One region of the Bradyrhizobium xenonodulans genome, then DNA from elsewhere that is predicted to be linked to it. Evidence: predicted binding sites of a transcription regulator. Region 1 holds the regulator's gene; the other holds the start of a gene.
What was found. Region 1 encodes PhoB, which activates phosphate uptake and scavenging genes when phosphate is short. Its sites were predicted from a motif close to TGTCATNNANCTGTCAT; they were not measured.

Region 1 (3,234 bases):
AGAAGAACACGAAGTCCGCAAAGCTCTCGTTGCACAGACGCGCAGCAAGCTTCTCGCCGTCCGGGCTCTGGAACAGGTTCGACATGTGCCAGAGCTTGGTGGCCTGCTCCTGCAACGCCTTGACCAGCGCGGGATGGGCATGGCCGAGCGCGTTCACTGCGACGCCGGAGGTGAAATCGAGATAGCGATCGCCATTGGTCGCGATCAGCCAGCAGCCTTCGCCGCGCTCGAAACCGAGGTCGGACCTGGCGAAAACGGGGAGCAAATGCGGTGCTGCGCTGTTAGACATGACGGTCACTTGATGTTGCGGACGGCGTGAGCGTGCATTGCGCAACGCACCATCAACCGGCCCGGAAAACGAAACGTGCCGCCTTTTAAGGGCGGCACGCGGGAGCATCTTATGCTTGGCAAGACGGGTGTCAATGCCGGCCGGAAAGCCTCGCGAAACGCTGAATCCGTAGTCTTGCGGTGACGATTTTGCGGGATTTTGGCCACGGAACATGTGGAAGCGAGTCGGCGGACTCTTGCGCGTGAGTCACGCCATATTGTAGCGTTTGGCTTGTCAGATACGACATCTCGTGCGGAAGTTCTGATCTCTAAGTCCTCATGTACCGGCGTAAACGTTCGGGCGGCTCTCGGTGCCCGGCGAGCCTTAAGGGATTCTGGCGGCACGGGTTTTTCGAGGCTTAGGCATTCGCAGTGCAGCCCCAGGGTGGCTGGCGCGCGGCGAAGGAAAGGGTGCAATGACGGTTTTGACCTGGTCGGATGATCGCGTCGAGCAACTGAAGAAGCTCTGGGAGGCCGGATTGTCGGCCAGCCAGATCGCGGCAGAGCTCGGTAATGTCACCCGCAACGCCGTGATCGGCAAGGTGCACAGGCTCGGTCTGTCCGGCCGCGCCAAGAGCCCCTCGTCTGCTGCGCCCCGGCCGCGCAAGGCGCGTCCCGCGCAGCACATGATGCGGGTGAGCCGCCCGATCGCGCGCGGCAACACCGCGCTGGCGCAGGCCTTCGAGGTCGAGGTCGAGGCCGAACCTGTTACCTACGACAACGTGGTGCCGATGAGCCAGCGGCTGTCGCTGCTGGAATTGAACGAGGCGACCTGCCACTGGCCGGTCGGCGATCCCTCGAGCCCGGATTTCTTCTTCTGCGGCGGCAAGGCGCTGTCGGGCCTGCCCTATTGCGCCCAGCACTCGCGGGTTGCGTATCAGCCGGCCGCCGATCGCCGCCGCGCGGCACCGAAGCCGGGTCCGCGCTGATCACTGCACCAGACGACATCGTTCCGGCACAAACCAGGACGAGCGAGAAAAAGAAAAGCGCGCCACCCGGCGCGCTTTTTATTTGCCTGCTTGCAGCCGGCCTTACGTCTGCTCCGCCTTGGCAAACCGGTCGTCCAGCGCGTAACCGGCGCCGCGGACGGTGCGGATCGGGTCCTGCTCGCGGCCGAGATTGAGCAGCTTGCGCAGGCGGCCGATATGTACGTCGACGGTGCGCTCGTCGATGTAGATGTCGCGGCCCCAGACGCTGTCGAGCAGTTGCTCGCGCGAGAACACGCGGCCCGGATGCTCCAGGAAGAACTCCAGCAGGCGGTATTCGGTCGGGCCGAGATCGATCGGCCGGCCCGAGCGCGCCACGCGGCGCTTGTCGCGGTCGAGCTCGATGTCGCCGTAGGCCAGAACGGTGGCGAGCCGCTCGGGGCTTGCGCGCCGCAGCAGGCCCTTCACGCGCGCCAGCAGCTCAGGCACCGAGAACGGCTTGACGATGTAGTCGTCGGCGCCGGTCGCAAGTCCCCGCACCCGCTCGCTCTCCTCGCCGCGCGCGGTGAGCATGATGATCGGGAGCTGCTTGGTCTCGGGACGGGTGCGAAGCCGCCGGCACAGCTCGATGCCGGAGAGCCCCGGCAGCATCCAGTCGAGCACGATCAGATCGGGAATGTGCTCCTTGAGGCGGGTGTCGGCGTCGTCGCCGCGCATCACCGTCTCGACGTCATAGCCGTCGCCTTCGAGGTTGTAGCGGAGAAGCTCGGTGAGAGCTTCCTCGTCCTCAACCACCATAATGCGTGCGCCCATGGTGTCGTCGCTCCTTAAGTCTTCAAGTATTCGGGACCGTCGTGGCGAACGTCGTCATGTCGCCCTTCGGCCGCTTGTCGGTGATCGCCTGGCCCTCGATCATGTAGAACACGGTCTCGGCGATGTTGGTGGCGTGGTCGCCGATACGCTCGATGTTCTTGGCGCAGAACATCAGATGGATGCAGAACGAGATGTTGCGCGGATCCTCCATCATGTAGGTGAGGAGCTCGCGGAACAGCGAGGTGCAGATGGCGTCGACTTCCTCGTCGCCCTTCCACACCGCCATCGCCGCCGGCAGATCGTGCGCGGCATAGGCGTCCAGCACCGACTTGACCTGCTGCTGCACGAGGTCGGTCATGTGCTCGAGGCCGCGGAACAGCTTGAGCGGATGGAAATCGGTCTCCAGCGCCGCGACGCGCTTGCCCATGTTCTTGGCGAGGTCGCCGATGCGCTCGAGATCGGTCGCGACGCGCATGGCGCCGACGATTTCGCGCAAGTCCACCGCCATCGGCTGGCGGCGCGCGATGGTCAGCACGGCGCGCTCCTCGATCTTCTTCTGGAGCGCGTCGAGCTCGGCGTCGATGGCGACGACACGCTGGCCGAGCGCGACGTCGCGGCGGATCAGCGCGTCGACGGAATCGACGATCATGCGCTCGGCGATGCCGCCCATCTCCGCGACCAGGCGAGTGAGTTCCTGGAGGTCGGTGTCGAAGGCTTTTGCGGTATGTTCAGAACCCATGTCCCGTCTCCTCAGCCGAACCGGCCGGTGATGTAATCCTGCGTGCGCCGGTCGGTCGGCGACGTGAAGATCTTGCTGGTGTCGTCGAACTCGATCAGCTCGCCGAGATACATGAAGGCGGTCTTGTCGGAGACGCGGGCCGCCTGCTGCATGTTGTGGGTGACGATCGCGATCGTGTAGTTCTCGGACAGCTCCTGGATCAGCTCCTCGACCTTGGCGGTCGAGATCGGGTCGAGTGCCGAGCAGGGCTCGTCGAACAGGATCACTTCAGGCCGCACCGCGACGGTGCGGGCGATGCAGAGGCGCTGCTGCTGGCCGCCGGAGAGCGACAGGCCGGAGGCGTTGAGCTTGTCCTTGACCTCGTTCCACAGCGCGCCGCCGCGTAGCGCCTTCTCGACCCGGCCGTCCATCTCGGACTTGGAGATCTTT
Region 2 (3,234 bases), 3.8 Mb from region 1:
AGGCCTGGACAACTTTCATCAGGTTTCACTCCACGCTGAGCTGTGTTCCTGCGTGGCGTTAGGAGCGTCGTCGCGCATGAACAGTCTAACGAGATGCGGGGGAACCGGCGGTTAATTCCGGTAAAAGCATATGTGCGTTCTCACCGCGGCGAGGTTCGTTGTCGAGCGAAGCTGGAAGGAGAGGGCGCCGGCCTCGCCGAGGCTCCTGTTGCGCAGTCTATGGTCACTAGCGCACAGCCAATGAGTTATCGCAGGCAGGCGTGATGCCCGAGCGTAAACCGGCACCGAGGCCGCGGCGCTGATGCTTGGCATCACGTCGTCGAAAATCAAAATGGATAGGAGGCGATGATAGTATCCTGCTCCTGTTTTGCCCGACGAGTCAAAACGCCTTTGCGGATGCATTCCGTCGACACGCGCCAAGTCATTGATCCGCCACGCCCCGGCTACTGTGCATGGGGTTGTTTTCGCGTTTCTCGTTTGACCGCCCCGCGCAAAGCTCCGTTTACGCGCTCTCCGTCTCCCGGTGCACATCGTGCACCACGAGGCCCATGCCTTCGTCGGGCATCTTGATCCAGTCGCGGCGCTTCAGGGTGCGCTTGGTGTCTTCATAGCCGCTGGTCCAGTGCTCGCGCATCGAGGTGCCCGAGAATTCGTGGTCCTTGGCGTCGCCCTCATAGGCCTTCTGCTGGTAGATCAGATGCAGGATCGCGATCTCCGGCATGTTGCACAGGCTCGCCTTCAGCTTGCGCTCCTCCTCCGACAGTTCGTCGTCGGGAAGCTTTGCCAGCGCCTTGTAGAGCAGCACCTTGAGATTGTGGGTGCGGCGGTAGACGTCGGTGTTGTGGCGCGTGCGCGAGGAATACATGATGTCCTTGTGGCGGGCCATCACGTCCTGGATCGAGCGCGGCAGCACGCCGCGCGCGCTGAACAGGTCGACCTGGAACACCAGCGAATTGAGCGCGTCTTCCTGGTCGAGCAGATGCTGCAGCGGCGTGTTGGAGACGATGCCGCCGTCCCAGAAATGATCGGTGCCGATCCGCACCATTGGCAGCGCCGGGGGCAGGGCGCCGGAGGCCATGATGTGCTCCGGCTCGATCTCGTCATGGGCGTTGTCGAAATAGATGAAATTGCCGGAGAGCACGTTGACGGCGCCGACCGCGAAGCGGACCTTCTTCTCGTTGATGAGGTCGAAGTCGACGAGCTCGAGCAGGCTCTCCTTCAGCGGCATCGTGTCGTAATAGCTGGTCGCGGTCTTGGCGCCGACCGGGCTGAGCCAGGGATTGACCTGGTGGGGCGTGAAGAAGCCGGGCTGGCCCATCGCCGAGGTCATCCAGGAGCTGTAGAGGTTGCGCCACTGGCGGAAGACGTCGCCGTCGGGCGTGTAGTGCCAGATCTTGCGGTTGGTGATGCGCTCCCAGAAGATGCGCAGCGCCTCGAGCCGCTTCTCCGGCTTGTTGCCGGCGATGATGGCGGAGTTGATCGCACCGATCGAGACGCCACAGACCCAGTCGGGCTCGATGCCGGCCTCGTGCAGTGCCTGGTAGACGCCGGCCTGGTAGGCGCCGAGCGCGCCGCCGCCCTGCAGCACCAGCGCGACGCGGTCGCAGCGCTCGGGCCGCCAGCCCCGTGACGGCGGCTGATGTGTTGGATGAGCCGGTTGCGACGTGCGGGCGTCCATGGCGTGCCTCCCTGCGTGAGCCAAAACGATTGCGTCCGGCAGTGACGGCGTGATGACAATTCCGGCGCCGATGCATCGCCTGCATGCAGGATGACCGCCTTGGGAATGGCTGCGGTCGTGCGGCTGACGGAAAACCTTCACATCGCAGTCAATGACCGCCGCTAGCAATTCCTGCCGAACAGGATCACAGGAGAGCCGCGATGCGCAGCGAAGACGTGTTGAGACTTCCGTCCATGCCGGCAGCCGGGCCGAGCTATCCCGCCGGGCCGTATCGCTTCGTCAACCGCGAATTCCTGGTCATCACCTACGAGACCGATCCGGATCTGATCCGCGCCGGCCTGCCCGAGCCGCTGGAGCCGATCGACCAGCCGATCGTGCATTACGAATGGATCAAGATGCCGGACTCCTCCGGATTCGGCAGCTACACCGAGTCCGGTCTCGTCATCCCCGCGCGCCTCAACGGCGAGGAGGTCAATTTCGTCTCGCAGATGTATCTGGACGACGATCCGCCGATCGCCGCCGGCCGCGAGATCTGGGGTTTCCCCAAGAAGTACGCCCATCCCAAGCTCGAGATCGTCAAGGACACGCTGACGGGCACGCTGGAATATGCCGGCCAGCTCGTCGCCATGGGCACCATGGGCTACAAGCACGAGAGCATGGCCGGCAACGGCGATCTCACCCGCGCCACGCTGTCGAAGACGCAAATCAATCTGAAGATGATCCCGGGCGTCGACGGCCGTCTCGAAGTCTGCCAGCTCGTCGCGATCAACCTCGTCGACATCGTGCCGAAGGGCTCGTGGATGGGACCCGGCCGGCTGCATCTGGTGCCCCACGTCAATGCGCCGGTCGCGGATTTCCCGGTCCGCCGCTGCATCGGCGCGCATCACTACATCGCCGATCTGACGCTGCCGTTCGGCCGCGTCGTGCACGACTACGTCAAGGAAGCCGAGGCGGCGGCTTTGACCGGGCTGGCGGCGGAGTAGGGCGCCCCGCCATCATCAAACTGTAACAAAGCCGTAATTGAGTACCCGGGTGGATCTGGAAGGCGCTGTCAGGCGCCTTCCAGATTGGGGATTTGTTGACGGGTGGGATGGCCATGGCTGAAGCGGCAAAGCTCGTCGGCACGATCGCGAATGCCGAGCCCGCCATTCCCGGCCTGGTCTGGGCGTTCCGCCTGCACGGCGACGGCGGCGCCGAGGCGCTGCCGATCGACCAGCCGATCGAGTTCAGCCATGACGGCCGGCTCTGGCTGCATTTCAACCTGACGGATGCGCGCGCACGGCCCTGGATCGCGTCATCGCAGTTGCCGCCGCTCGCCCGCGAACTGCTGCTGTCGAACGACACCTTCCAGCAGCTTCACGTCATCGACCACTGCGTCTACGGCGTCTTCTCCGACCTCGTGCGCGAGATCGACACCGCAACGGAGGAGACCGCGTTCCTGCGCTTCGCCATGACCGAGCATCTCCTCATCAGCGGCCGTCATCAGGCACTGTGCTCGGCGGACGCGACGCGCCGCGTGCTCGAAGGCGGTTACCGCGTCGACAATGTCGCCCATC

Region 2: the regulator PhoB is predicted to act here: its motif matches at 1,720-1,736, upstream of I3J27_RS15795 (acetoacetate decarboxylase).

What each region holds. Positions count from the first base shown of each region.
Region 1 covers NZ_CP089391.1:7,938,176-7,941,409, forward strand. Annotated here, with positions in the region: gene I3J27_RS37530 (aspartate aminotransferase family protein) at 1-289, opposite strand, end outside; gene I3J27_RS37535 (GcrA family cell cycle regulator) at 744-1,256, shown strand; gene phoB (phosphate regulon transcriptional regulator PhoB) at 1,359-2,066, opposite strand; gene phoU (phosphate signaling complex protein PhoU) at 2,089-2,805, opposite strand; gene pstB (phosphate ABC transporter ATP-binding protein PstB) at 2,817-3,234, opposite strand, start outside.
Region 2 covers NZ_CP089391.1:3,421,326-3,424,559, forward strand. Annotated here, with positions in the region: gene I3J27_RS15790 (patatin-like phospholipase family protein) at 503-1,678, opposite strand; gene I3J27_RS15795 (acetoacetate decarboxylase) at 1,879-2,661, shown strand; gene I3J27_RS15800 (transporter) at 2,775-3,234, shown strand, end outside.